One region of the Streptomyces sp. NPDC050504 genome, then DNA from elsewhere that is predicted to be linked to it. Evidence: riboswitches for the same ligand, from Rfam matches in the RefSeq annotation. Region 1 holds a riboswitch; each other region holds the start of a gene.
What was found. A riboswitch is a leader RNA that binds a small molecule or an ion and turns the genes downstream of it on or off. The one in region 1 is predicted to bind cyclic di-AMP.
Positions count from the first base shown of each region.

Region 2: it holds a riboswitch for cyclic di-AMP, as region 1 does, so the genes downstream of both, ACIBNE_RS15290 (M23 family metallopeptidase) here and ACIBNE_RS36695 (M23 family metallopeptidase) in region 1, are expected to answer to the same signal.
Region 3: it holds a riboswitch for cyclic di-AMP, as region 1 does, so the genes downstream of both, ACIBNE_RS11435 (M23 family metallopeptidase) here and ACIBNE_RS36695 (M23 family metallopeptidase) in region 1, are expected to answer to the same signal.
Region 4: it holds a riboswitch for cyclic di-AMP, as region 1 does, so the genes downstream of both, ACIBNE_RS06455 (transglycosylase family protein) here and ACIBNE_RS36695 (M23 family metallopeptidase) in region 1, are expected to answer to the same signal.

Region 1 is NZ_JBITHO010000013.1:122,802-129,744, reverse strand. Features, by position in the region: gene ACIBNE_RS36710 (GNAT family N-acetyltransferase) at 1-39, opposite strand, end outside; gene ACIBNE_RS36705 (HPr family phosphocarrier protein) at 225-506, shown strand; gene ACIBNE_RS36700 (GntR family transcriptional regulator) at 785-1,450, opposite strand; gene ACIBNE_RS36695 (M23 family metallopeptidase) at 1,649-2,422, opposite strand; cyclic di-AMP (ydaO/yuaA leader) riboswitch at 2,435-2,593, opposite strand; gene ACIBNE_RS36690 (M16 family metallopeptidase) at 2,837-4,204, opposite strand; gene ACIBNE_RS36685 (M16 family metallopeptidase) at 4,222-5,565, opposite strand; gene ACIBNE_RS36680 (DNA topoisomerase (ATP-hydrolyzing) subunit A) at 5,789-6,943, shown strand, end outside.
Region 2 is NZ_JBITHO010000003.1:978,447-985,389, reverse strand. Features, by position in the region: gene ACIBNE_RS15300 (PrsW family intramembrane metalloprotease) at 1-1,160, shown strand, start outside; gene ACIBNE_RS15295 (aldo/keto reductase) at 1,245-2,189, opposite strand; gene ACIBNE_RS15290 (M23 family metallopeptidase) at 2,345-3,382, opposite strand; cyclic di-AMP (ydaO/yuaA leader) riboswitch at 3,394-3,527, opposite strand; gene ACIBNE_RS15285 (PP2C family protein-serine/threonine phosphatase) at 3,753-4,907, opposite strand; tRNA gene ACIBNE_RS15280 (tRNA-Met) at 5,064-5,137, opposite strand; gene ACIBNE_RS15275 (hypothetical protein) at 5,664-6,047, opposite strand; gene ACIBNE_RS15270 (MFS transporter) at 6,324-6,943, shown strand, end outside.
Region 3 is NZ_JBITHO010000003.1:18,830-25,772, reverse strand. Features, by position in the region: gene ACIBNE_RS11450 (hypothetical protein) at 1-116, shown strand, start outside; tRNA gene ACIBNE_RS11445 (tRNA-Met) at 643-716, shown strand; gene ACIBNE_RS11440 (PP2C family protein-serine/threonine phosphatase) at 873-2,027, shown strand; cyclic di-AMP (ydaO/yuaA leader) riboswitch at 2,253-2,386, shown strand; gene ACIBNE_RS11435 (M23 family metallopeptidase) at 2,398-3,435, shown strand; gene ACIBNE_RS11430 (aldo/keto reductase) at 3,591-4,535, shown strand; gene ACIBNE_RS11425 (PrsW family intramembrane metalloprotease) at 4,620-6,086, opposite strand; gene trmB (tRNA (guanosine(46)-N7)-methyltransferase TrmB) at 6,231-6,943, opposite strand, start outside.
Region 4 is NZ_JBITHO010000002.1:110,861-117,803, forward strand. Features, by position in the region: gene ACIBNE_RS06445 (septum formation initiator family protein) at 1-420, opposite strand, end outside; gene eno (phosphopyruvate hydratase) at 598-1,884, opposite strand; gene ACIBNE_RS06455 (transglycosylase family protein) at 2,132-2,839, opposite strand; cyclic di-AMP (ydaO/yuaA leader) riboswitch at 2,843-3,010, opposite strand; gene ACIBNE_RS06460 (transglycosylase family protein) at 3,265-4,245, opposite strand; gene ACIBNE_RS06465 (cytochrome P450) at 4,360-5,610, opposite strand; gene ACIBNE_RS06470 (nucleoside triphosphate pyrophosphohydrolase) at 5,752-6,726, opposite strand; gene ACIBNE_RS06475 (SurA N-terminal domain-containing protein) at 6,737-6,943, opposite strand, start outside.

The DNA.
Region 1 (6,943 bases):
CCAGTGGTCGGGGTACGCATGGGCCGACGGGGTCTGCATGGGGCCAGCGTACGGCGCGGTCACGAGTCGCGGAGAGGGGGCGGCCGGGGCAAGGTGGGGAGGGCCGAAGGGCGGTCGGAACCGGGCTGAAGGGCTGTCCGGCAGGGGCCGAAGGTCGGTCGGAGCACAGCGCAACACATGAGAGACTGGTCTAGACAACCGCTTGAGACTTGAAGGGCAACACCATGGCTGAGCGCCGCGTCAACGTCGGCTGGGCCGAGGGCCTGCACGCCCGCCCCGCGTCCATCTTCGTCCGTGCCGCCACGGCCTCCGGCGTTCCTGTGACGATCGCCAAGGCCGACGGCAACCCGGTCAACGCCGCCTCCATGCTCGCGGTGCTCGGTCTGGGCGCGCAGGGCGGCGAAGAGGTCGTGCTGACCTCCGACGCCGAGGGCGCAGAGGCCGCGCTGGACCGTCTGGCGAAGCTGGTCGCCGAGGGCCTGGACGAGCTCCCCGAGACCGTCTGAGTGACCTTCAGGGGTCTCGCACCCCGCGCACGGGCCGCGCCGCCCGGGACGACGTCCCGGGCGGCGCGGCTCTTTCGTGCCCGTGGGGGGCTGTGTGCTGTACGGAAATCCAGTGCGGGCACCGTACGGAAATCCAGCGCGGCCACAATTGACCGCACCCCCAAATTGCGCACCCCGAAATGGCGCACCCGAATGAGGCACCCGGAAATTCGAAATCGGGCGCGCACGCATTGCCGCGTCTTCGTGTTCTCGGGCGTCTCTTTTGTACGACACCCGTGTTAAGCGCGCGCACCGACCGTGTTGACGGCGTGTTGCGAAGTCCTCGCGGCGGTCCGCAGCCGGTGCGCGCCCACCGCGCGCTCGGCGTGCAGCGCCACCAGGGCCCGCGCCCGCTCCGCGTCGCCGCGCGCCACCGCGTCCACGATCGCGCCGTGCTCGGCCCAGGACTCCACAGGACGGGCCGGCTGCTCCACCGCGTACATCCAGGCGATCTTGTGCCGGAGCTGGCCGAGCAGCGCGGTGAGCCCCTGGCTGCCGGACGCCTGGGCCAGCGTCTCGTGGAACCAGCCGCCCAGTGACCTCAGGTCCTCGCCCCGGCCCGCCCGCTCCTGGCCGAGCCGCACCAGCCCGCGCAGCACCTTCAGGTGCGCGTCGGTGCGCCGTCGGGCCGCGCGCGCCGCGCCCAGCGGCTCCAGCAGCATCCGCATCTCCAGCAGGTCGGCCGCGTCCTGCTCGGACGGCTCCGCGACGCACGCGCCCGCGTGCCTGCGGGTGGTCACGAAGCCCTCCGACTCCAGGGTGCGCAGCGCCTCGCGGACCGGGACGCGGGAGACCCCGTACCTCTTCGCGAGGAGTTCTTCCGTGAGCCGGCTGCCGCGTTCGTAGACACCGGAGACGATGTCGGCGCGGATCGCCGTACAGACCGAATGGGCCGGAATGCGCATGCCTCAACCTCCGCATTCATTCGTTTCGGTGACTCTAGAACAAAGTGCGGGAATTTCCGACGGCCACCGGGAATTCTGCGGCTTCTTTTCGCCGGTCGGCTCGCGCGCGGCGGGATCGGCGCGCACGCGCCGAAGGCCCCGGCTCCGGGAGGGGAGCCAGGGCCTTCGGGGAGGACGTGCTTCGGGGGCGGACCGCCGTCAGACGTTCACGCCGTGCGAGCGCAGGTACGCGACCGGGTTGATGTCCGAGCCGTAGTCGGGGCTCGTACGGGCCTCGAAGTGCAGGTGCGGGCCCGTGGAGTTGCCGGTCGAGCCGGAGACGCCGATCTGCTGGCCCGGGGTGACGCTCTGGCCGACCGAGACGGTGATGGCCGAGAGGTGGCCGTACTGCGTGTACGTGCCGTCGTTCATGCGGAGCACGACGTTGTTGCCGTACGCGCCGCCCCAGCCCGCCTCCACGACGGTGCCCGAGCCGACGGCGACGACGGTGCTGCCGGAGGCGGCGCGGAAGTCGACACCGGAGTGGCTGCCGGATGACCAGAGCGAACCGCCGGTCTTGTAGCCGGTGGTGACGTTCGAACCGGCGACGGGGAGCTGGAAGGAGTTCAGGCGCTTGCGCTCGGCATCGCGGGCGGCGCGCTCCTTGGCGGCACGGATCTCCTTGGCGCGGGCCTCGGCCTTGCGCTTGGCCTCCGCCTTGGCACGGGCCTCGGCCGCGGCCTTCTCGGCCGCCGCCTGCTGGGCCTCGGCCTGGGCGTCGATCTGGTCGGCGAGGGTGTCGCCGATCACGATGGCCTGGCCGATGCCGGTGTCCTCGACGGAGGGGGTCCCGGTGTCCGCGGCGAGCGCCGGGGAGGCGAGGCCGCCGACGACTCCGGTGGTGGCGAGGGCCGCGACACCGACGACCTGCGCGCTCTTGCGCGTCAGTCGGCTGGGGGCACGGTGCTTCCCGGTGGCACGGGTGAACGCCATGAAGTGGCTGGTCCTTTCCTTCCTTCTCGCCTACCGGGTTAGCTGACGGGTTCGGAGCAGGAAGGTCTCCTACGGTCGCCCCTGCGACAGGACTTCCGATTCACCCCAGGGACTGAGTGGGTCCCCGGCTCCCCAGGCTCGCGCCTGACGGGGACTCGGCGATGACTGCTCCCGGTGCCGCGGGTGCGGCGGGTGCATCTGGCGGGGCAGCAGGAAGGACGCTAAGCGGCTCGTCTTTCAATCACCAAACAGAGACGCCTTTTTGTAGCGCACGCCACAGGGCAGAGGGGCAACCTCCCTGATAAACCGGACAAAAGGGAAGGGTCTCGACGTATCACACCGTCGAGACCCTTCCCCAGGACTCCGTCGAACCGGTCCGTAATTGGCCGGTTCCAGCCCGTGAGCGGTCGGCGATCAGCCCGTGACGACCGTCACTTCACCGATGCCCAGCGCCTTGACCGGCTCCGCGATCTGCGCCGCGTCGCCCACCAGGACCGTCACCAGACGGTCCGCCGGGAAGGCGCTCACCACGGCGGAGGTCGCCTCGACGGTGCCCGTCTCGACGAGGCGCGCGTACACCTGCGCCTGGAAGTCGTCCGGCAGGTACTGCTCGACCTGGTCGGCCAGCGTGGCGGCGACGGAGGCCGCCGTCTCGTACTTCAGCGGGGCGACGCCCACCAGGTTCTGCACGGCGACGTCGCGCTCGGCGTCGGTCAGGCCGTCGGCCGCCAGCGTGCGCAGCACCTTCCACAGGTCGTCCAGCGCGGGCCCGGTGGACTCGGTGTCCACCGAGCCGCTGATGGCGAGCATGGCCGCGCCCGTGCCGTCGGCCGACGAGCGCAGCACCTGGCCGAAGGAGCGCACGCCGTAGGTGTAGCCCTTCTCCTCGCGCAGCACCCGGTCGAGCCGGGAGGTGAGCGTGCCGCCCAGGCAGTACGTGCCGAGGACCTGCGCGGGCCAGACCCGGTCGTGCCGGTCGGGCCCGATGCGGCCGATCAGCAGCTGCGTCTGTACGGCCCCGGGACGGTCCACGATCACCACGCGGCCGGTGTCGTCCGCCGTGATCGGCGGGACGGTGCTGCGCTCGGCGGTGTCGGCCGTCCAGGCACCCAGGGTTTCCGCGAGCAGCGCGGGCAGGTCGACGCCCGCGAGGTCGCCGACGATCACGGCGGTGGCCGTCGAGGGGCGGACGTGCGCCTCGTAGAAGGCGCGGACGGCCGCCGAGTCGATCCGGGCGACGGTCTCCTCGGTGCCCTGGCGGGGGCGCGACATCCGGGACTCGGCGGGGAACAGTTCCTTGGAGAGCTGCTTGGCCGCGCGGCGGGCCGGGTTGGCCGCCTCGTGCGGGATCTCGTCCAGCCGGTTGCGCACCAGCCGGTCGATCTCGTCGTCCGCGAACGCGGGGGCGCGCAGCGCCTCGGCGAGCAGCCCGAGCGCCTTGGCCAGACGGGAGACCGGGACCTCCAGGGAGACCCGGACGCCCGCGTGGTCGGCGTGCGCGTCGAAGGTGGCGCCGCACCGCTCCAGCTCGGCGGCGAACTCCTCGGCGGAGCGCTTGTCGGTGCCCTCGGTGAAGGCACGCGCCATGATCGTGGCCACGCCGTCCAGACCGGCGGGCTCGGCGTTCAGCGGGGCGTCGAGGCAGATCTCGACGGCCACCACCTGCTGGCCGGGGCGGTGGCAGCTGAGCACCGTCAGACCGCCCGGCAGCGCGCCGCGCTCGGGCGCGGGGAAGGCCCACGGGGTGGCGGGGCCGGCCGTCGGCTGCGGGTGGAACTCCATGGACACGACGGCCTCGGTCACTGGTCCGCCCCCTCTTCTTCCTCGGTGTCGTTCTTGGCCGGGAGCGGCTCGTACACCAGCACCGCCCTGTTGTCGGGCCGCAGGCGCGCGGCCGCGGCCTCGCGGACCTCGTCCGCCGTGACGTCCAGGACGCGCTGTACGGCCGTCAGCGCCAGCTGCGGGTCGCCGAACAGCACCGCGTACCGGCACAGTTCGTCGGAGCGGCCCGCGACCGTGCCGAGCCGGTCCAGCCACTCGCGCTCCAGCTGGGCCTGGGCGCGCTCCATCTCCTCGGGCGTGGGGCCCTCTTCTGCGAAGCGGGCCAGCTCCTCGTCGACGGCGGCCTCGATGTCGGGCACGTCGACGCCGCCGGAGGTCTTCACGTCCAGCCAGCCCAGCGAGGGGGCGCCCGACAGCCGCAGCAGGCCGAAGCCCGCGGCGACGGCCGTGCGGTCGCGGCGCACCAGGCGGTTGTGGAGCCGGGACGACTCGCCGCCGCCCAGCACGGTCAGCGCCAGGTCGGCCGCGTCGCACGCGCGCGTGCCGTCCTCGGGGAGGCGGTAGGCGGCCATCAGGGCGCGGGCCGGGACCTCCTCGTGGACCTCCTCGCGCAGCTGCTCGCCGATGATGTCGGGCAGCGATCCGTCGCGCGGGGGCTGCTTGCCGTCGTGGGACGGGATGGAACCGAAGTACTTCTCGACCCAGGCGAGCGTCCGCTCGGGGTCGATGTCGCCGACGACCGACAGGACGGCGTTGTTCGGCGCGTAGTAGGTGCGGAAGAACGCGCGGGCGTCCTCCAGCGTGGCGGCGTCCAGGTCGGCCATCGAGCCGATCGGGGTGTGGTGGTACGGGTGGCCCTCGGGGTACGCGAGGGCCACCAGCTTCTCGAACGCCGTGCCGTACGGCACGTTGTCGTACCGCTGGCGGCGCTCGTTCTTGACGACGTCCCGCTGGTTCTCCATCGACTCGTCGTCGAGCGCGGCGAGCAGCGAGCCCATGCGGTCGGCCTCCAGCCAGAGCGCGAGCTCCAGCTGGTGCGCGGGCATGGTCTCGAAGTAGTTGGTGCGCTCGAAGCTGGTGGTGCCGTTGAGCGAGCCGCCCGCGCCCTGCACCAGCTCGAAGTGGCCGTTCCCCTTCACCTGCGCGGAGCCCTGGAACATCAGGTGCTCGAAGAGGTGAGCCAGTCCTGTACGGCCCTTGACCTCGTGGCGCGAACCCACGTCGTACCAGAGGCAGACCGCTGCGACCGGGGTCAGGTGGTCCTCGGAGAGCACCACGCGCAGGCCGTTGGCCAGCTTGTGCTCTGTCGCTGTCAGGCCGCCGGAACCGGCCTGCGCTGTGGCCGTGTGACCCATGGGCATGTACGTCCCTTCGATCGCGATGTGGAGAAGTCCTGCCACTGTATGCAAGCGCACCGACGCCTGGCGAAGTTCCCGGTTCCCCGGCCCCACCCGGCCGTGTCCCGCGGGGCTCCACCGGCCGCGTCTTCCGGGTCGCGGTCGGCGTTGTCAGTGGGACGGTCCACAATGGTGCGCGTCAGATCAGTCCTGGTTCAGCCTTGTTGGTGAAGGAGCCGCAGCAGCGATGGCCCGCCGCAGCACGAAGACCCCGCCGCCCGCCGACGATTTCGAGGAGAAGATCCTCGACGTCGATGTCGTCGACGAGATGCAGGGCTCCTTCCTCGAATACGCGTACTCGGTGATCTACTCCCGCGCACTGCCCGACGCGCGGGACGGCATGAAGCCGGTGCAGCGCCGCATCGTGTACCAGATGAACGAGATGGGCCTGCGGCCCGAGCGCGGCTTCGTGAAGTGCGCCCGCGTCGTCGGCGAGGTCATGGGCAAGCTGCACCCGCACGGCGACGCGTCGATCTACGACGCCATGGTCCGCATGGCGCAGCCCTTCTCGATGCGCGTGCCGCTGGTCGACGGCCACGGCAACTTCGGTTCGCTGGGCAACGACGACCCGCCGGCCGCCATGCGGTACACCGAGGCGCGGATGGCGAACGCCGCCTCCCTGATGACGGAGTCCATCGACGAGGACACCGTCGACTTCGCCCCGAACTACGACGGCCAGGAGCAGGAGCCGGTCGCGCTCCCGGCGGCGTATCCGAACCTGCTGGTGAACGGCACGACGGGCATCGCGGTCGGCATGGCGACCAACATGCCGCCGCACAACCTCGGCGAGGTCGTCGCCGCCGCCCGGCACCTGATCAAGCACCCGGGCGCCGACCTCGAATCGCTGATGCGCTTCGTGCCGGGCCCCGACCTGCCGACGGGCGGCCGCATCGTCGGCCTGTCCGGCATCAAGGACGCGTACGCGAGCGGCCGGGGCACCTTCAAGATCCGCGCGACGGCGACCGTGGAGGACGTGACGGCGCGCCGCAAGGGCCTGGTCGTCACCGAACTGCCCTTCGCGGTCGGCCCCGAAAAGGTCATCTCCAAGATCAAGGACCTGGTCAACGCCAAGAAGCTCCAGGGCATCGCCGACGTCAAGGACCTCACCGACCGGGCGCACGGCCTGCGCCTGGTCATCGAGATCAAGAACGGCTTCGTGCCCGAGGCCGTCCTCGAACAGCTCTACAAGCTGACGCCGATGGAGGAGTCCTTCGGCATCAACAACGTGGCGCTGGTCGACGGCCAGCCGCTGACGCTGGGCCTCAAGGAGCTGCTGGAGGTCTACCTGGACCACCGCTTCGAGGTCGTGCGCCGCCGCAGCGAGTTCCGCCGCACCAAGCGC
Region 2 (6,943 bases), on a different contig from region 1:
TGGACCGGGTGGAGCCGGGCCCCTGGAAGAACCTGGTCTTCGCGTTCTCCTGGGGCGCCTTCGCCGCGGCCCTCGTGGCGATCATCGCGAACACCTTCGCGACCCGCTGGATAGCCACCGCGACCGCCGATCCGACGAGCGCGGACACCCTCGGCGCGACGGTGATAGCGCCGGTCGTGGAGGAGAGCGCGAAGGCCGCGGCGGTGCTGCTGATCTTCCTGTTCCGAAGACGGGACTTCACCGGGATCGTGGACGGCGTGGTCGTCGCGGGCTTCACCGCGACGGGCTTCGCCTTCACCGAGAACATCCTCTACCTCGGCAACGCGTTCGGCGAGGACCAGGAATTCGGGACGAGCGGCTTCGAGTCGGTGACCGCGGCGACGTTCTTCGTGCGGATCGTCATGTCGCCGTTCGCGCATCCGCTGTTCACGGTCCTGACCGGCATCGGCTTCGGCATCGCGGCGGGGGCCGCGGCAACCGGGGCGGCCGGGCGCGGCCGCCGAATACGCCGCTGGGGGCTGCCGTCGCTCGGTCTGGTGCTGGCGATGGGCGTGCACGCGCTGTGGAACGGCTCGGCCGCCGCGTTCGGCCCGTACGGCTTCTACATCGTCTACGCCGGTTTCATGGTGCCCGCCTTCGCGCTGCTGACCTGGCTCGCGGTCTGGACCCGGCAGCGGGAGCTGCGCACGGTCGGTGCGCGGCTGCCCGAGTACGCGGCGGCGGGGTGGCTGCAGCCGCTGGAGCCGATGGCCCTGTCGTCGATGAGGGCGCGGCGCGTGGCGCGGGAGTACGCGCGGCGGGCGTACGGCCCCGCGGGCACGGGGTCCGCGGCGGCGCGGACGGTCGCGGAGTACGAGGGGTACGCGACGGCCCTGGCGTTCCTGCGGCACCGGGCGCACCAGGGGGCGGCGGGGGCGGAGTTCGTCGCGCGCGAGCAGGAGCTGCTGCGGTGCTTGTGGGAGCGGCGGGGGGTGGCGGGGCCCGCACTGGTCCATGCGGCGCGGGTCACCGGGCGGGTGGTGTGGGTACCGGCGCAGGGGTACGGGATGGGGGCGCCCGTGCCTCATCAGAGGGCGCCGCATCCGGGGGCGGCGTACCCCGGGGCGGCGTACCCGGGGGCGCCTTACCCGTACGCCGGGTACAACCCGTACCGCGCGTAGCCCGGGAGCGTCAAAGGAGCGCGCGGTTCCCCGCGCCCCTGCACGGGTCGCGGGTAACTGCGCGGGAGCGGGGCACCCGCCCCCTTACGCGGACGCCCTGTTCAGCGCCCCGACCTCCGCCTCCGTCAGTTCCAGCTCCGCGACGGCGAGCAGCGCCGGCAGCTGCTCCGGCGTCCTCGCCGAGGCGATCGGCGCGACCACCGTCGGCCGCGCCGCCAGCCACGCGAGCGCGACGCTCGCCACCGCGGCCCCCCGCTCCCGCGCGATCCCGTCCAGCGCCGCGAGCACCCGCCGCCCCCGCTCGGTCTCCAGGTGCTTGCCGGCCCCCGCGGCCCGCGCGCTCTCCACCCGCGCGCCCTCCCGGTACTTGCCCGTCAGGAAGCCCGCGGCGAGCGCGTAGTAGGGCACCGCCGCGAGGCCCGCGCGGGACGCGGTCTCCTGGAGCCGCCCCTCGTAGGTGTCGCGCGACACGAGGTTGTAGTGCGGCTGGAGGGCCACGTACTTGGCGAGGCCCTCGCGGTCCGCGAAGTCCAGCGAGTCACGGAGCCGTTCCGGCGAGATGTTCGACGCGGCGACCTCCCGCACCTTGCCCTCGCGCACCAGCTGGTCGAGCGCCGTCACGATCTCCTCCACCGGCACGGCGGGGTCGTCGAAGTGCGTGTAGTAGAGGTCGATGCGGTCGGTGCGCAGCCGCCGCAGCGACTCCTCGACCGCCCCCTTGACCGTCGCGGGCGCGAGCCCCTTGTACTCGGGGTGCGCCCCGACCTTCGTGGCGATGACGACGTCGTCGCGGTTGCCGCGCGAGGCCAGCCAGTTGCCGATGACGGTCTCGGACTCGCCGCCCTCGTTGCCGTCGACCCAGGCGGAGTAGGAGTCGGCGGTGTCGATGAAGTTGCCGCCCGCGGCGGCGTACGCGTCGAGCACCGCGAACGACTGCTCCTCGTCCGCGGTCCAGCCGAAGACGTTGGCGCCGAGGGCAAGCGGGAAGACGGCGAGGTCGGAGGCGCCGAGGCGGCGAAGTGTGGTCATGAGCGGATCAACCTCGCCCGGGAGCCGCGCTATTCCGGCGCGCGCCCGTCCTGAGCGCGATTTCACGACCCGTACACACCGCACGAAAGAACCGGCGGCTCTGGCGTCGGGGGGTGAGCGCCAGAGCCGCCGGTGGCTCGGAAGAGCGGGGGACCTCAGTAGGTGAGGCCCTTGGAGCGCAGCCACGCGCCCGGGTCGATGCCGCCGCCGCCCGGCGTGTGCACCTCCATGTGCAGGTGCTCGCCGGTCACGTTGCCGCTCGCGCCGACGTTGCCGATGACCTGGCCGGTGCTGACCTTCTGGCCGACGCTGACGGAGATCGAGGACTGGTGGGCGTACCAGACCTCGGTGCCGTCCTCCAGCTCCAGGACGGTGAGGTAGCCGTACGAGTTGTGCCAGCCGGCCGACTTGACCGTGGCGCTGTGGACGGCCTTGAGCGGGGTGCCTCTGGGGGCGGCGAAGTCCAGGCCGGTGTGCTGGCCCGAGGACCACATGGAGCCGGACTGGCCGTAGACGGCGGTGATGGAGTACGAGGAGAGGGGCAGCGAGAAGCTCGCGGCGAGCTTCGCCAGGCGCTCCGCCTCGGCCTTGGCCTTGGCGGCCTCCTCGGCCTTGCGCTTCGCCTCGGCGGCCTTCTTCTCGGCCTCGCTCTGCTGCTTGGCGGCCTGCTCGGCGGCCGCCTTCTCCGCGGCCGCCTTCGCGGCGGCCCCGGCCTGCGCGTCGGCGCTCGCCTGCTGCTGCTCGGCCTGCTGGAGGATCCTGGCGCGCAGCGCCTCGCCCGCGTCGGTGCTGCCCTGCTGCGCCTCGGCGGTGGTGACGCCCGCGGTGGAGAGGGGGGCGGCGTCCGCGGCCTGGGCGGCCTCGGTCTTGGCGTCCGGCTCCTCCTCGAAGAGGGCGCCGACGACCGGCAGGTCGGGAAGGGTGATGGAGACCGGGGGCTTGTCCTGCGCGGTGGCGATGCCGCCCGCGCCGACGGCCGCGATGACGCCGACACCGAGGACGGTGGAGCTGCGGGCGAGCCCGCGCTGCTTGGCGACACGGTGCTTGCCGCGGACCGGACGAATCGATTCCGCGGTCGGGTTCCACTCGCCCCAGCTGCGCTCGTCCTCACCCCCGGGAACGTCCGACGGACCGGCGGATCCGGAGAAACCGGTCGCGAAGGGAGCTTCGGGAGCAGGACTGTTGGACGCCACGGAGGCGCACTCCTTTCCTTCCTTCACGCCTACCGGGTTAGCTGACGGGTTCGGAGCAGGAAGGTCTCCTACGGGTCACGTTCGACCCGATTCACCCCAAGGATTGGTTCCCCGGTTCCCTTGCGGAATTCGGCGTTCGCGCGCGGCGCCGTCTCTTGCGACGGCTGGGACGACCGCGCTGCGTTATCGAACGTTAATAGACACACGAACGGAATTCCAAGCTGTTCCCACTGATCGTTCATCGGATCGGCCAGAACTTATGGCTACAAAGGACCCCTAAACCCGGCAATTTGAGTGCCCCTCGATCCACACCGGCAACAGGTCGGTTTCTGACGTTGTGTCAAATGTTATGCGCAGCGGTGCCCTTCGACTACGTACCGTTGCTGACGATCTTCACGGTCGTGCGCCGCTCGGGCTGGCCCGCTCCCGGGCGCGCCACCGCGAGCAGCGCCATGTCGTCCGAGCCCCCGCCGCCCGTGTGCAGCCGGACGTCGTCGGTGAGCGCGTCGAGCAGCTCCTCGGGCCCGGGGAAGATCCGCCCGGCGAGGCGGGCGGCAGGCTCGTAGAAGACCCCGGCCGCGTCCCGCGCCTCGGAGAGCCCGTCGGTGTAGAAGAGCAGCGTCGCGCCGGCGGGGAACGGCCGCACGTCGGAGCGGTCCGGCCACGTCCCCAGGTCGCCCATGCCCAGCGGCAGCGCGTGCTCGCCCGGTTCGAGGAGTTCGGCCGCCCCGTCCGCGTACAGCAGCAGCGGCTCGGGGTGGCCGCGGTTGACCAGCCGTACGACCCCCTCGCCGCGCGGGACCTCCGCGAGCACGGCGGTGGTGAACCCCTCGAAGGCGTCGAGGCCGTCCCGCCGCGTGCCCTCGCGGGCGAGCGCCCGCTCCAGCCGTCCGGCGACGGCCTCCAGCGAGCTCTCCTGCTCGGCGGCCTCCCGGAAGGCGCCGATGACGACGGCGACCGCCTCCACCGCGCCGAGCCCCTTGCCGCGCACGTCCCCGACGACGAGCCGCACCCCGTGGGGCGTCTCCTGCACGGCGAACAGGTCGCCCCCGATGAACGCGTCCGCCTGCGCCGCCTCGTACCGCGCCGCGACCTGTAGCCCGCCGATGCGCTCCGCGGGCGTGGGCAGCACGGCGCGCTGCGCGGTCTCGGCGATGACGCGCGCGGAGGCGAGGCGCTCGCCGCTGCGGCGCACGACGCGGTTGATGAGCAGCGCGAGCGCGGCGACGGTGAGGACGGTCAGCAGTTCGGTGATCGCCTGCACCTGGCCGGAGCCGTGGTCGGCGAGGTCGAGCAGGAACACGGCGAGCACGGCGGCGAAGCCGGTGAGCGCGGTGACGCGCAGCGAGAAGAAGGGGGCGGCGACGAGGGGCGCGGCGGCGAAGATCGGGGACGCGGTGTACGCGGGAGGGGTGAGCGAGTCGAAGAGGTACCCGATGACGATCATCAGGGCGGGCAGCACCCGCACGAACCGCCGGAGCCTTCCGGTGCTCTTCTCCTCGCCGCTCCGTTCGCTCTGCCCCACCGGTGATCTCCCGCTCGCTCCGCGCACGGCCGCGGACGGTACCGCGCCCCGTCCAGGCTGTCCGCAGGAGCGCCGTACGGCGAGCCCGCGTCGGCCAACCGGGGGACGGACACGACGAAGGCCCGGATTCCTGGGAATCCGGGCTTTCGTCTTCAGTAGCGGGGACAGGATTTGAACCTGCGACCTCTGGGTTATGAGCCCAGCGAGCTACCGAGCTGCTCCACCCCGCGTCGGTGAACACAACCTTACGCCATCCGGAGCAAGATCAAAACCACGTTTCGGCGGGGTGGCGCGGGACGGGTCCGAAAGGGACCCACCGGGCACCTGCTGGGCGCCCGCTAGGCACCCGCCGGGCACCCGTCAGACGCCCAGCAGGCACCCGTCAGAACTCATGGGCGCGCACCGGGCTCGCGAGCACCCCGCGCCGGGGCAACGCACCGCGGCCCGACCGGGAAGTCCCGGTCGGGCCGCGGTGCGTGCGGTTCGGAGGGTCGGTGACGACCCTCCGGTCGGTAGGCCATGTCGGACTCGAACCGACAACCAACGGATTAAAAGTCGAAAGGAGATCGTCCAGCTCGGAGGATCTTGATCCCGCTCGCGGACTCCTGCGCAGGTCAGAGGCTGTACCTCGTCCAGGTGGGGTGGTCTCGGGGAGTCCGCGAGGGGGTGATCCAAGGGAGTCCGCTCCCGCATCGCTCCCGCACTTTGACGGTGCTGACATGGGCGGATGGGCCGTTACCGTGATCCGCCTCGGCCCTACCCAGTGATCACCGGGACGATGACCGCTGCGACTGCGGAAGCTAACCCACCCACAGCCAGGAACGCAGCGAACTTTTCCTTGGCCGTAGGGAACACGGCCCTGGAGACATCCCCCACCTTGCTGCGCAGCACGATCATCTTCATCTTCTGCCAGCGGTGCTGACGCAGGCTGCACCCCATCAAAATGCCTGACGCGTTCTTCCGGCAGTAGGTGCGACCGTCTCGATTCACAGCTCCGCACCACACGGGAACCTGAAAGAGCGCATAGGCCGTAACGGCGAGCGACAGAGTCGCAATCAGTGGCACCGAGTCGCTGTTGCCCCACGCAACGATCAACGCGGCAAGAGCCACGAATCCCCAATAGGTGCGAATCCCCCTCATGCTCGCGGACCGTACTGCGCGACTACCTGGCGGGGGAGGGCGCAGACAGGCGCGCTGGGGGCGCTGCCAGGTCGGTACATCTCTTGGCTTCACCCGGGCCACAGCTGGCACAGACACTCGCAGCAGGACTCGATACGCACGTTGCCGGACGTCTGTGCCGCGATCGTGTGAAGCACCTGGGAACCCCAACTCCGCTGTGGTCCCTGGCCCTAGTGTGAGCGCCGATTCGACTGGGGTTACTGCTCCCGGTCTGGCACGTCTCGGCCCGGAGGGCTCATGGGTTACCTGCGGCTGCTGCGGCAGCGGCCCGTACTGGTGCTGTGGCTGGCACAGAGCCTGTCCGTCCTGGGTGATCGGCTGTATGCGCTCGCAGTCATGTGGGTCGTATACGCGTCGACCGGATCGGCCTCGCTCATGGGCCTGGTGGCAGTCGCCGAGTCTGTGCCGTACATCGCGCTCGGGACAGTCGGCCGACACGTGGTTGCCCGGTTCTCCTCGTTCGGGTCTCTGGCGTTAGTGGACGGGGCGCGGGGTGCGGTGGCGGTCGCGCTGCCGTTCCTGTGGTCACCGGACGGCCACGGCATCGCTGCGCTGCTTGTCGGCGTGCTGGTGCTCGGCACACTGGGTGCGCTGTTCGATCCGAACCTCGGAGCCCTGGTGCCCGACCTGGTCGAGCCGGAAAAGGTGCAACAGATCACGGGGCTGCTCGACCTCACGGGCCGGATCGCCCGGATCGCGGGCCCGGCGAGTATCGGGCTGCTGCTCCTGGTCGTCTCCGAGGTGCAGCTCTTCGCACTGAACGGGGTGACGTTCGCGGTGTCGGCGGTCGCGCTCGGGTGGCTGGCGCGCTGTATCGCGACCACGGCTGGCGAAGCACCGGTTCGGCCAGGGGAGTC
Region 3 (6,943 bases), on a different contig from region 1:
GGGATGTCTCCAGGGCCGTGTTCCCTACGGCCAAGGAAAAGTTCGCTGCGTTCCTGGCTGTGGGTGGGTTAGCTTCCGCAGTCGCAGCGGTCATCGTCCCGGTGATCACTGGGTAGGGCCGAGGCGGATCACGGTAACGGCCCATCCGCCCATGTCAGCACCGTCAAAGTGCGGGAGCGATGCGGGAGCGGACTCCCTTGGATCACCCCCTCGCGGACTCCCCGAGACCACCCCACCTGGACGAGGTACAGCCTCTGACCTGCGCAGGAGTCCGCGAGCGGGATCAAGATCCTCCGAGCTGGACGATCTCCTTTCGACTTTTAATCCGTTGGTTGTCGGTTCGAGTCCGACATGGCCTACCGACCGGAGGGTCGTCACCGACCCTCCGAACCGCACGCACCGCGGCCCGACCGGGACTTCCCGGTCGGGCCGCGGTGCGTTGCCCCGGCGCGGGGTGCTCGCGAGCCCGGTGCGCGCCCATGAGTTCTGACGGGTGCCTGCTGGGCGTCTGACGGGTGCCCGGCGGGTGCCTAGCGGGCGCCCAGCAGGTGCCCGGTGGGTCCCTTTCGGACCCGTCCCGCGCCACCCCGCCGAAACGTGGTTTTGATCTTGCTCCGGATGGCGTAAGGTTGTGTTCACCGACGCGGGGTGGAGCAGCTCGGTAGCTCGCTGGGCTCATAACCCAGAGGTCGCAGGTTCAAATCCTGTCCCCGCTACTGAAGACGAAAGCCCGGATTCCCAGGAATCCGGGCCTTCGTCGTGTCCGTCCCCCGGTTGGCCGACGCGGGCTCGCCGTACGGCGCTCCTGCGGACAGCCTGGACGGGGCGCGGTACCGTCCGCGGCCGTGCGCGGAGCGAGCGGGAGATCACCGGTGGGGCAGAGCGAACGGAGCGGCGAGGAGAAGAGCACCGGAAGGCTCCGGCGGTTCGTGCGGGTGCTGCCCGCCCTGATGATCGTCATCGGGTACCTCTTCGACTCGCTCACCCCTCCCGCGTACACCGCGTCCCCGATCTTCGCCGCCGCGCCCCTCGTCGCCGCCCCCTTCTTCTCGCTGCGCGTCACCGCGCTCACCGGCTTCGCCGCCGTGCTCGCCGTGTTCCTGCTCGACCTCGCCGACCACGGCTCCGGCCAGGTGCAGGCGATCACCGAACTGCTGACCGTCCTCACCGTCGCCGCGCTCGCGCTGCTCATCAACCGCGTCGTGCGCCGCAGCGGCGAGCGCCTCGCCTCCGCGCGCGTCATCGCCGAGACCGCGCAGCGCGCCGTGCTGCCCACGCCCGCGGAGCGCATCGGCGGGCTACAGGTCGCGGCGCGGTACGAGGCGGCGCAGGCGGACGCGTTCATCGGGGGCGACCTGTTCGCCGTGCAGGAGACGCCCCACGGGGTGCGGCTCGTCGTCGGGGACGTGCGCGGCAAGGGGCTCGGCGCGGTGGAGGCGGTCGCCGTCGTCATCGGCGCCTTCCGGGAGGCCGCCGAGCAGGAGAGCTCGCTGGAGGCCGTCGCCGGACGGCTGGAGCGGGCGCTCGCCCGCGAGGGCACGCGGCGGGACGGCCTCGACGCCTTCGAGGGGTTCACCACCGCCGTGCTCGCGGAGGTCCCGCGCGGCGAGGGGGTCGTACGGCTGGTCAACCGCGGCCACCCCGAGCCGCTGCTGCTGTACGCGGACGGGGCGGCCGAACTCCTCGAACCGGGCGAGCACGCGCTGCCGCTGGGCATGGGCGACCTGGGGACGTGGCCGGACCGCTCCGACGTGCGGCCGTTCCCCGCCGGCGCGACGCTGCTCTTCTACACCGACGGGCTCTCCGAGGCGCGGGACGCGGCCGGGGTCTTCTACGAGCCTGCCGCCCGCCTCGCCGGGCGGATCTTCCCCGGGCCCGAGGAGCTGCTCGACGCGCTCACCGACGACGTCCGGCTGCACACGGGCGGCGGGGGCTCGGACGACATGGCGCTGCTCGCGGTGGCGCGCCCGGGAGCGGGCCAGCCCGAGCGGCGCACGACCGTGAAGATCGTCAGCAACGGTACGTAGTCGAAGGGCACCGCTGCGCATAACATTTGACACAACGTCAGAAACCGACCTGTTGCCGGTGTGGATCGAGGGGCACTCAAATTGCCGGGTTTAGGGGTCCTTTGTAGCCATAAGTTCTGGCCGATCCGATGAACGATCAGTGGGAACAGCTTGGAATTCCGTTCGTGTGTCTATTAACGTTCGATAACGCAGCGCGGTCGTCCCAGCCGTCGCAAGAGACGGCGCCGCGCGCGAACGCCGAATTCCGCAAGGGAACCGGGGAACCAATCCTTGGGGTGAATCGGGTCGAACGTGACCCGTAGGAGACCTTCCTGCTCCGAACCCGTCAGCTAACCCGGTAGGCGTGAAGGAAGGAAAGGAGTGCGCCTCCGTGGCGTCCAACAGTCCTGCTCCCGAAGCTCCCTTCGCGACCGGTTTCTCCGGATCCGCCGGTCCGTCGGACGTTCCCGGGGGTGAGGACGAGCGCAGCTGGGGCGAGTGGAACCCGACCGCGGAATCGATTCGTCCGGTCCGCGGCAAGCACCGTGTCGCCAAGCAGCGCGGGCTCGCCCGCAGCTCCACCGTCCTCGGTGTCGGCGTCATCGCGGCCGTCGGCGCGGGCGGCATCGCCACCGCGCAGGACAAGCCCCCGGTCTCCATCACCCTTCCCGACCTGCCGGTCGTCGGCGCCCTCTTCGAGGAGGAGCCGGACGCCAAGACCGAGGCCGCCCAGGCCGCGGACGCCGCCCCCCTCTCCACCGCGGGCGTCACCACCGCCGAGGCGCAGCAGGGCAGCACCGACGCGGGCGAGGCGCTGCGCGCCAGGATCCTCCAGCAGGCCGAGCAGCAGCAGGCGAGCGCCGACGCGCAGGCCGGGGCCGCCGCGAAGGCGGCCGCGGAGAAGGCGGCCGCCGAGCAGGCCGCCAAGCAGCAGAGCGAGGCCGAGAAGAAGGCCGCCGAGGCGAAGCGCAAGGCCGAGGAGGCCGCCAAGGCCAAGGCCGAGGCGGAGCGCCTGGCGAAGCTCGCCGCGAGCTTCTCGCTGCCCCTCTCCTCGTACTCCATCACCGCCGTCTACGGCCAGTCCGGCTCCATGTGGTCCTCGGGCCAGCACACCGGCCTGGACTTCGCCGCCCCCAGAGGCACCCCGCTCAAGGCCGTCCACAGCGCCACGGTCAAGTCGGCCGGCTGGCACAACTCGTACGGCTACCTCACCGTCCTGGAGCTGGAGGACGGCACCGAGGTCTGGTACGCCCACCAGTCCTCGATCTCCGTCAGCGTCGGCCAGAAGGTCAGCACCGGCCAGGTCATCGGCAACGTCGGCGCGAGCGGCAACGTGACCGGCGAGCACCTGCACATGGAGGTGCACACGCCGGGCGGCGGCGGCATCGACCCGGGCGCGTGGCTGCGCTCCAAGGGCCTCACCTACTGAGGTCCCCCGCTCTTCCGAGCCACCGGCGGCTCTGGCGCTCACCCCCCGACGCCAGAGCCGCCGGTTCTTTCGTGCGGTGTGTACGGGTCGTGAAATCGCGCTCAGGACGGGCGCGCGCCGGAATAGCGCGGCTCCCGGGCGAGGTTGATCCGCTCATGACCACACTTCGCCGCCTCGGCGCCTCCGACCTCGCCGTCTTCCCGCTTGCCCTCGGCGCCAACGTCTTCGGCTGGACCGCGGACGAGGAGCAGTCGTTCGCGGTGCTCGACGCGTACGCCGCCGCGGGCGGCAACTTCATCGACACCGCCGACTCCTACTCCGCCTGGGTCGACGGCAACGAGGGCGGCGAGTCCGAGACCGTCATCGGCAACTGGCTGGCCTCGCGCGGCAACCGCGACGACGTCGTCATCGCCACGAAGGTCGGGGCGCACCCCGAGTACAAGGGGCTCGCGCCCGCGACGGTCAAGGGGGCGGTCGAGGAGTCGCTGCGGCGGCTGCGCACCGACCGCATCGACCTCTACTACACGCACTTCGACGACCCCGCCGTGCCGGTGGAGGAGATCGTGACGGCGCTCGACCAGCTGGTGCGCGAGGGCAAGGTGCGGGAGGTCGCCGCGTCGAACATCTCGCCGGAACGGCTCCGTGACTCGCTGGACTTCGCGGACCGCGAGGGCCTCGCCAAGTACGTGGCCCTCCAGCCGCACTACAACCTCGTGTCGCGCGACACCTACGAGGGGCGGCTCCAGGAGACCGCGTCCCGCGCGGGCCTCGCGGCGGTGCCCTACTACGCGCTCGCCGCGGGCTTCCTGACGGGCAAGTACCGGGAGGGCGCGCGGGTGGAGAGCGCGCGGGCCGCGGGGGCCGGCAAGCACCTGGAGACCGAGCGGGGGCGGCGGGTGCTCGCGGCGCTGGACGGGATCGCGCGGGAGCGGGGGGCCGCGGTGGCGAGCGTCGCGCTCGCGTGGCTGGCGGCGCGGCCGACGGTGGTCGCGCCGATCGCCTCGGCGAGGACGCCGGAGCAGCTGCCGGCGCTGCTCGCCGTCGCGGAGCTGGAACTGACGGAGGCGGAGGTCGGGGCGCTGAACAGGGCGTCCGCGTAAGGGGGCGGGTGCCCCGCTCCCGCGCAGTTACCCGCGACCCGTGCAGGGGCGCGGGGAACCGCGCGCTCCTTTGACGCTCCCGGGCTACGCGCGGTACGGGTTGTACCCGGCGTACGGGTAAGGCGCCCCCGGGTACGCCGCCCCGGGGTACGCCGCCCCCGGATGCGGCGCCCTCTGATGAGGCACGGGCGCCCCCATCCCGTACCCCTGCGCCGGTACCCACACCACCCGCCCGGTGACCCGCGCCGCATGGACCAGTGCGGGCCCCGCCACCCCCCGCCGCTCCCACAAGCACCGCAGCAGCTCCTGCTCGCGCGCGACGAACTCCGCCCCCGCCGCCCCCTGGTGCGCCCGGTGCCGCAGGAACGCCAGGGCCGTCGCGTACCCCTCGTACTCCGCGACCGTCCGCGCCGCCGCGGACCCCGTGCCCGCGGGGCCGTACGCCCGCCGCGCGTACTCCCGCGCCACGCGCCGCGCCCTCATCGACGACAGGGCCATCGGCTCCAGCGGCTGCAGCCACCCCGCCGCCGCGTACTCGGGCAGCCGCGCACCGACCGTGCGCAGCTCCCGCTGCCGGGTCCAGACCGCGAGCCAGGTCAGCAGCGCGAAGGCGGGCACCATGAAACCGGCGTAGACGATGTAGAAGCCGTACGGGCCGAACGCGGCGGCCGAGCCGTTCCACAGCGCGTGCACGCCCATCGCCAGCACCAGACCGAGCGACGGCAGCCCCCAGCGGCGTATTCGGCGGCCGCGCCCGGCCGCCCCGGTTGCCGCGGCCCCCGCCGCGATGCCGAAGCCGATGCCGGTCAGGACCGTGAACAGCGGATGCGCGAACGGCGACATGACGATCCGCACGAAGAACGTCGCCGCGGTCACCGACTCGAAGCCGCTCGTCCCGAATTCCTGGTCCTCGCCGAACGCGTTGCCGAGGTAGAGGATGTTCTCGGTGAAGGCGAAGCCCGTCGCGGTGAAGCCCGCGACGACCACGCCGTCCACGATCCCGGTGAAGTCCCGTCTTCGGAACAGGAAGATCAGCAGCACCGCCGCGGCCTTCGCGCTCTCCTCCACGACCGGCGCTATCACCGTCGCGCCGAGGGTGTCCGCGCTCGTCGGATCGGCGGTCGCGGTGGCTATCCAGCGGGTCGCGAAGGTGTTCGCGATGATCGCCACGAGGGCCGCGGCGAAGGCGCCCCAGGAGAACGCGAAGACCAGGTTCTTCCAGGGGCCCGGCTCCACCCGGTCCAGCCAGCGGAAGGCCGCGGCCAGCAGCGGCACGGGCAGCACGGCGAGGCCGAGGCCGACCAGGAACCCCTCGGTGCCGGTCTGCTCCCGGACGAGCGCGAGGATCACCAGGCCCGAGAGCGCGAGCACCGTGACGACCGCGCCCGCGCGCAGCGCCTTGCTGCGCCACAGGCCCGCCATACGGCGCGGGTGGTAGCGCCACCCGGCGCGCTCGGGCACAGCTTCGCAGCGCGGCCGGCTCTCACCGGCGAAGCCGCGCTCCGGTACCGCCGGGTGCGGCTGCAGTTGCTGCGGGGACCTGTCGGACACCCAACGACCCTAACGAGGGACACCGACAACTGTCAGCGGTGCGTCGGAACGCCGTACGGTCCCGGGCCGCGCCGCCTCCCGGTTCGGCCTCCCGCTCGGCCCCCCTGCTCGGCCCCCTGCTCAGCGCCGCGCCCAGTGCCGCGCTCAGCGCCGCGCGAAGAGCAGGTCGTGCACCGCGTGTCCCTTGTCGAGCCCCTGCCCCTCGAAGCGGGTCAGCGGCCGGAACGCGGGCCGGGGCGCGTAGCCGCCGTCCTGCTGGGTGTTCTCGAAGTCGGGGTGCGCGGTGAGCACGTCGAGCATCTGCTCTGCGTACGGCTCCCAGTCCGTCGCGCAGTGCAGTACGGCCCCGGGCCGCATCCGCGTCGCGACCAGCGTCAGGAAGTCCGGCTGGATCAGGCGGCGCTTGTGGTGGCGGCTCTTGGGCCACGGGTCGGGGAAGTAGACGCGTACGCCGTCGAGCGCGTCGGGCGTCAGCATCTCGCGCAGCAGGATGATCGCGTCGCCGTTGGCCACCCGGACGTTGTCCAGGCCCGCGCGGTCCGCGAGGCCGAGGAGGTTGCCCTGGCCCGGGGTGTGCACGTCGACCGCGAGGATGCCGGTCGCGGGGTCGTCGGCGGCCATCTGCGCGGTCGCCTCTCCCATGCCGAAGCCGATCTCCAGGACGGTGCGCTCGACGCCGCCGTCGAAGAGGGCGGCCAGGTCGAGGACGCTGTGCCCGTCGATGTCCAGGCCCCACTTCGGCCAGAGCCGCTGGAGCGCGTCGGCCTGGCCGGGCGTCACCCGGCTGCGGCGCGGCTGGAAGCTGCGGATGCGGCGCTCGTGGTGCGAACCGGCGGGATCGGCGGCGGGGCCGCCGG
Region 4 (6,943 bases), on a different contig from region 1:
GTACCAGGGGCGGTCGGCCGTCGCGTCGTCGCTGCGGCGCTCCTCCTGGGCCTCGGGGTCGTACATGGTGAAGCCGGTCTCGCCGGGGAGCACGTAGTGGAGGTGCCGGCGCGCCAGGCGGCGGACGTACGCGTCGTCCTGGAGCCGCGCCTTCTCGTCGCGCAGCTCCTCGGTGCGCCGCTCGGCCTCGGCGACCCGGTCCTCCTGCTCGGCGATCTCGCCGCGCTGGGACACGTACTGCCGCATGGGGTACGCGAGCGCGACGATCAGCGAGCAGACGACCAGCGCGAGGAAGGCGGCGCGGCCGGTGAGGCGCGAGCGGCGGGCCTGGCGGCGGCTCTGGGAGCGGTAGACGCGGGCGGCGGTCTGCGAGCCCAGGGCCTTCAGCCTGGTCGCGGTGGAGAACCGATCCCGGGCCATGTGTGCCGCCTTCCCTTAGAGCCTGTGTCTGAACCCGGGTCGGATCAGCGTGCGTCGTCTGGAGCGTGCGTGCCAGGCGGCGCGCGCCCGGCCCGGGTTCAGACACAGGCTCTTCACGTACGAACGTCCCCGCACACGGTACGGGACCGGGTGCGGGGACGTGTGTAACTAGGGGTGTCAGCCCTTGAAGCGCGGGAACGCCGAGCGGCCCGCGTAGACCGCGGCGTCGTCGAGGATCTCCTCGATGCGCAGCAGCTGGTTGTACTTGGCGACGCGCTCGGAGCGGGCCGGGGCGCCGGTCTTGATCTGGCCGCAGTTGGTGGCGACGGCCAGGTCGGCGATGGTGACGTCCTCGGTCTCGCCGGAGCGGTGCGACATCATGCACTTGAAGCCGTTGCGCTGGGCCAGCTCGACGGCGTCCAGGGTCTCGGTCAGCGAACCGATCTGGTTGACCTTGACGAGGAGGGCGTTGGCCGACTTCTCCTCGATGCCGCGGGCCAGGCGCTCCGGGTTGGTGACGAAGAGGTCGTCGCCGACGAGCTGGACCTTGTCGCCCAGCTTCTCGGTGATGACGTTCCAGCCGGCCCAGTCGTCCTCGAAGAGCGGGTCCTCGATGGAGACGAGCGGGTACGCCGCGACGAGCTCCTCGTAGTACTCGGTCATCTCGGCGGCCGAGCGGGACTTGCCCTCGAACTCGTACTTGCCGTCCTTGTAGAACTCGGACGCGGCGACGTCGAGCGCGAGCGCGATCTGCTCGCCGGGGACGTAACCGGCCTGCTTGATGGCCTCCAGGATGAGGTCGAGCGCGGCGCGGTTGGAGTCCAGGTTCGGGGCGAAGCCGCCCTCGTCGCCGAGGCCGGTGGACAGGCCCTTGCCCTTCAGTACCTTCTTGAGGGTGTGGTAGACCTCGGTGCCCCAGCGCAGCGCCTCGGAGAAGGACTCCGCGCCGATCGGGGCGATCATGAACTCCTGGATGTCGACGTTGGAGTCCGCGTGGGACCCGCCGTTCAGGATGTTCATCATCGGGACGGGCAGCAGGTGCGCGTTCGGGCCGCCCAGGTAGCGGAACAGCGGGAGGTCGCTGGCCTCGGAGGCGGCGTGCGCCACGGCGAGGGAGACGCCGAGGATGGCGTTGGCGCCCAGCGAGCCCTTGTTGTCGGTGGCGTCCAGGTCGAACATGGCCTGGTCGATCAGGCGCTGCTCGGTGGCGTCGTAGCCGACGAGCTCCGGGCCGATCTGCTCGATGACGGCGAGGACGGCCTTCTCGACACCCTTGCCCTGGTAGCGGTTGGGGTCGCCGTCACGAAGCTCGATGGCCTCGAAGGCGCCCGTGGAGGCGCCGGACGGGACGGCGGCACGACCGGTGCTGCCGTCGTCGAGGCCGACCTCGACCTCGACCGTGGGGTTGCCTCGGGAGTCCAGGATTTCCCGGGCTACGACGACGTCGATGGACGGCACGAGCATCTCCTTCTGGGATGTGACGCTTGAAGTGCAGGGTCTCTTTGGCCTTGCGACAAGAGCCTAACCGGCTCCGGGGCATCGGCCAGCCGGTGCCCGGGTCCTGGGATGAAAACGGTGCCGAATGGGCCTGTCCCGGGACAAACGTCACACCTTGTACCGATGGGTAACCGAGGACGCCCCGGGCAGCGGAAGACCCCGGCCCGGCGCGCTCGGGGGAAGGCGCGCCGGGGCCGGGGTCGCTCCGGAGGGGTCAGCGGAGGTGGAGCTGCTGACCCACGTAGATGACGTCCGCGTCGCGGACGACGTCCTTGTTCAGGTCGAAGAGGGCCTTCCAGCCGCCCTTCACCCCGTGCGCCTTGGCGATCTTGCTGAGCGTGTCGCCCGGCTTCACCTTGTACTCGCCGTCGCCCTTGAGCACCTTCGTCGGCGCGGACGGGCGCACCGAGCGGTCCGAGCGCTGCTCGGACTTCTGGGAGCGCTGCTGCGTCTGCTGCTTCTGCGGCTGCGACTTCTGCTGGGTGGACTGCTGGCGCTGCTGCTTCTGCGGCTGCTGGCGCTGCTCGGAGGAGCCGCCGCCGTCGTACGAGGCGCGCGACAGGCCGACGCCGCAGCTCGGCCACGCACCCTTGCCCTGGCCCGCGAGGACCTTCTCGGCGATGCGGATCTGCTGGGACTTCGACGCCTGGTGGGCGTTGGGCGCGTACGCCGTGCCGCCGTACGCGGCCCAGGTGGACGGCGAGAACTGCAGGCCGCCGTAGTAGCCGTTGCCGGTGTTGATCGACCAGTTGCCGCCGGACTCGCACTGTGCGACGCGGTCCCACTCGGCGGAGGTGGCGGCCGACGCCGAGCCCGCGGCCATCAGCGGGGCGGCGACGGCGGCACCGGTGACGCCGGCCAGCGTGGCGACGCGGACGGCCTTGGAGGGACGACGGTGCTTGCCCTTGGACTTACGCAGCATGAGAGTGCTCCTCACCGACGCCGACGAGGTGAGCTGTCGGGTTCGGGCCGATGAAGAATTGCCCGGCCGCGCGACCTAGCGCGCGGCTTCACCCCAAGCCGGTCCACCCTCAACGGGCGGGGCCGGCGCTTACCTTGGGTCCCCCGCTCCTGCCTACGGCGCATGACGCGTCGACTGTTCCCTCCGACCGGCGGCAGGATTTGGCGTACCGGTCGACGGGGCCCGCAGTGGCGAGCGGTTAAGACCGTAATCACATGAGTCCCCGATGTTCAAAGAGGAACATCGGGGACTTAACACCCCTACTTGCCCTCGGGGAACTCCCGTTTCCGCAGGTGAGGGGCGATGCGGACGGAGCCGCCGGGCGGGACGCGCCAGTTGGGGCGGAGAGACTCATGTCTCACTTGCGCGAACTGGGACATTCCCGGTTATTTCTTGGCGGCTTCCTTGCCCAATTCCAGGTTCTGGCCAGGGAGGATGAGGTCCGGATCGGTTCCGAGCTCGGCGCGGTTCGCCTCGTACAGCGCGGGCCAGCCGCCGGGCACCCGGTGCTCGTCCGCGATGCTCCAGAGGTTGTCGCCGGGGCGCACGGTGTACTCGCCGTCGGCGGGCGCCGGGGCCTCCCCGCCCGACCCCGCGTCAGGTGCCGAGCCGTCACCCTCGCCCGGCACGGACGTTACGGGCGGAATGTCCGTCGCATCCGGATTGGTCGGCGCGGCCGAGTCCTTCGGGGCTGCGGGCGTCGTGGGCGCCGCGTGACGGCCCGACGAGCCCCGGGAGGCCTTGGGGTCCGTGGAGCGCCCGTCCTGCGCCGCGTCGGGCGCCGCGGGCGGCTCCTCCGGGCTCGGACTGCCCCGGTGCTTGCCAGCGGCCGGTTCGTCGGCGGGGGCCGCGGGCGGCTCGGCGGCCTTCGAGCCGGTCGGCTTCGGCGCCTCGCCCGGCTTCGCCGGTGCCTCCTCGGACCGCTCGGCGGGCTTGGCGGGCGTCGTCGGGGCCGGGGTCGCGCCGGGGTCCACCCCGGGGTCCGTGCGGTCGCCCTTCTTCAGCCCCGAGATGACCGCGCAGCCGGGCCACGCCATCGGGCCCTCGGCGGCCACCACCTTCTCGGCGACCGCGATCTGCTGCGAGCGGCTGGCGAGGTCGGGGCGCTCGGCGTACGCCGTGCCGCCGTACTTCGCCCAGGTCGCCTGGGAGAACTGGAGCCCTCCGTAGAGGCCGTTGCCGAAGTCGGCGCTCCAGGCGCCTCCGCTCTCGCACTCGGCGACCCTGTTCCAGGTGTCGGCGTCCGCCGCGTTCGCGCCGGACGCGCCGAGCAGCGGAATGGCGATGGCTGAGCCCGTGACCCCGGCCGCGACGACTATGGCGGGGGCTTGTCGGGGGCGACGGTGTTTACCGTTCCCGGAGCGCATGCGGTTGGCCTTTCGCGTGACGGATGAGCCGAACGGCGAACGTAGCGGCATTCGAACTCCTGTCACAAGTCGATGCAGCCGGGATAACGCGAAAGTCACAGAAGTGACGGACCGTCACTTCTGAGGCGGCGTGAACTCCACCGGGAGCGTCCGCAGTCCGCGCATGATGAGGCCGCCGCGCCACCGCAGATCGGCCGGATCCACCGCGAGCCGCAGGTCGGGAAGGCGCCCCAGGAGCGTCGCGAGCGCGGTCTGGCCTTCGAGGCGGGCGAGCGGGGCGCCCAGGCAGTAGTGGATGCCGTGCCCGTACCCCAGGTGCTGGTTGTCGCGCCGCGCGAGGTCCAGCGCGTCCGGGTCGGGGAAGCGCTCAGGGTCGCGGTCGGCGGCGGCGAGCACGACGAGCACGGGGTCGCCCGCGGCGATCTCCGCGCCCCCGAGCGTCAGCGCCTCGGTGGCGAACCGCCAGGTCGCCAGCTCCACCGGGCCGTCGTAGCGCAGCAGTTCCTCGACGCCGGTGGCGAGCAGGTCGCTCTCGCCGCGCGCGAGGGAGTCCTGGAGGAGGGCGCGCTGCTCCGGGTTGCGCAGCAGGGCGTAGACGCCGTTGCCGATCAGGTTGATGGTCGTCTCGAAGCCGGCGAACAGGATCACGAAGGCCATCGCGGCGGCCTCGTTCTCGGTGAGGTGCTCGCCGTGGTCGGACGCGCGGATGAGGTCCGAGATCAGGTCGTCGCCGAGGGCCGCCCGCTTCTTGTGGATCAGTTCGGCGAGGTACGCGCGGATCTTCTTGACGGAACGGGCGACGCCGCCGCGCGGGCCTCCGGCGTGCCGGATCATCATGCCCGCCCAGTCGCGGAAGTCGTCCTGGTCCTCGCGCGGGACGCCCAGCAGGTCGCAGATCGCGTAGATGGGGAGCGGGAACGCGAAGTCGTGGATGAGGTCGGCCTCGCCCTTCGCCTCGAAGGCGTCGATCAGGCGGTCGGCCAACTCCTGCACGCGGGGCTCGAATTCCGCGACGGTACGGGGCGTGAACGCCTTCGAGACGAGGCGGCGCAGCCGGGTGTGGTCCGGCGGGTCGATGTTCAGCAGGTGCGTCATCAGACCGGCGCCGCGCTCCCCCGGGATGCCCGTCTTGCCCCGGGCGTGCGAGGGCTCGTCGTGGTGGGCCGGGTTCTTGGAGAGCCGCTGGTCCGCGAGGGCCTGGCGGGCGTCCGCGTAACGGGTCACGAGCCAGGCGTCGACGCCGCTGGGGAGGGTGGTGCGGTGCACCGGGGAGTGTTGGCGGAGCCAGGCGTACGCGGGGTAGGGGTCGGTGGCGAACTCCCAGGTGAAGAGTTCCGGGGCGGGGGACGGATGGTTCTCGGACACGCTCTTGACCGTATCCGGCGGAGGAGGGGTACCGCCCCTTGCGGGTGCCGTTGCCCGTACGCGCGGCGTGTGCCCCACCCTCGCGCAGTTCCCCGCGCCCCTGAAGGGGCGCGGGGACCCCCGGGAACCGACCCGTACCCCCTACTCCGCCGCTCTGATCGCGTCCCGGTAGGCCCGCGCGGCGGCCCTCAGCGCCGCCTCCGGGTCCGTGCCCTCCGCCTCCGCCCCCGCCGCCAGGCGCAGCAGGGCGTACCCCACCCCTTCGCCCTCGGGAAGCGGGACCTCAAGGCCCGCTGTCCGCGCCCGCCCCGCGAGCTTCGCGGCCAGGGCGAGCCCCGGCTGGGCCAGCGGCACCCCGTCCGTCACCGAATCCCGCTGCTTCTCGATCGCCTTCGTCCGCAGCCAGTGCGCCTTCACGTCCTCCGGCGTCCGCGCGGTCTCGTCGCCGAAGACGTGCGGATGCCGGTGGATCAGCTTCTCCACGATCGTCGCCGCGACGTCGTCCACGGAGAACGGCTCCTCCGCGTGCTCCTGCGCGATCCTGGCGTGGAAGACGACCTGGAGCAGGACGTCGCCCAGCTCCTCCCGCAGCGACTCCCGGTCCCCCTCCTCGATCGCCTCGACGAGTTCGTACGCCTCCTCGATCCCGTACTTCGCGAGGTCCTTGTGGGTGCGCTGGGAGGACCAGGGGCAGGCCTCCCTGATGCGGTCCATGACCTCCACGAGGTCGAGCAGCCGCGCGCCCGGCAGGTCGTACGAGCCGGGCAAGAGCTCCAGTTCGGGCATCCGCTCGCGGCCCGAGCCCGCGAGCCGCGCCAGGCCGTCCGTGAGGGCCCGGTCGCCCTCGCCGCCGACGAGGACGACGACGGTCCGGTCGTCGCCCGCCGCGTCCACCAGCTCCCGCGCACCGGGCGCCGCGACCTCGACCGCGACGCCCGCCTCCACGAGGTACGGCAGCTGCGGGTGCTCCGCGTCCGCGCACAGCACGAGGTCCGCCGCGCGCAGCGTCCGCCAGGCCGGCCAGGACAGCAGTCCGGGCGCGACCCGGTGGCTGGAGGTGAGCAGGACGATGCGGGCGGCGGTGACGGCGGGGGCGGGATGCGTTTCGGGGTTCACGCCCCGAAACCTACGCCTTGCCGGACCGCGCGATCCACGGCGCCCGGTAGTCGCCCAGCTGGATCTTCTGGTCGTCCCAGGCGCCGTACCTGGGGTTCACGTCGATGTCGAGCGCCTTGGACGCCGCGGCGAGCGCGTCGCCCACCTTCTGCTGGCCCTGCGGCGTCTGGAGGTCCGCGCCGAGCGCCTGCGCCAGCTTCGCCAGCTGGACCTGCTC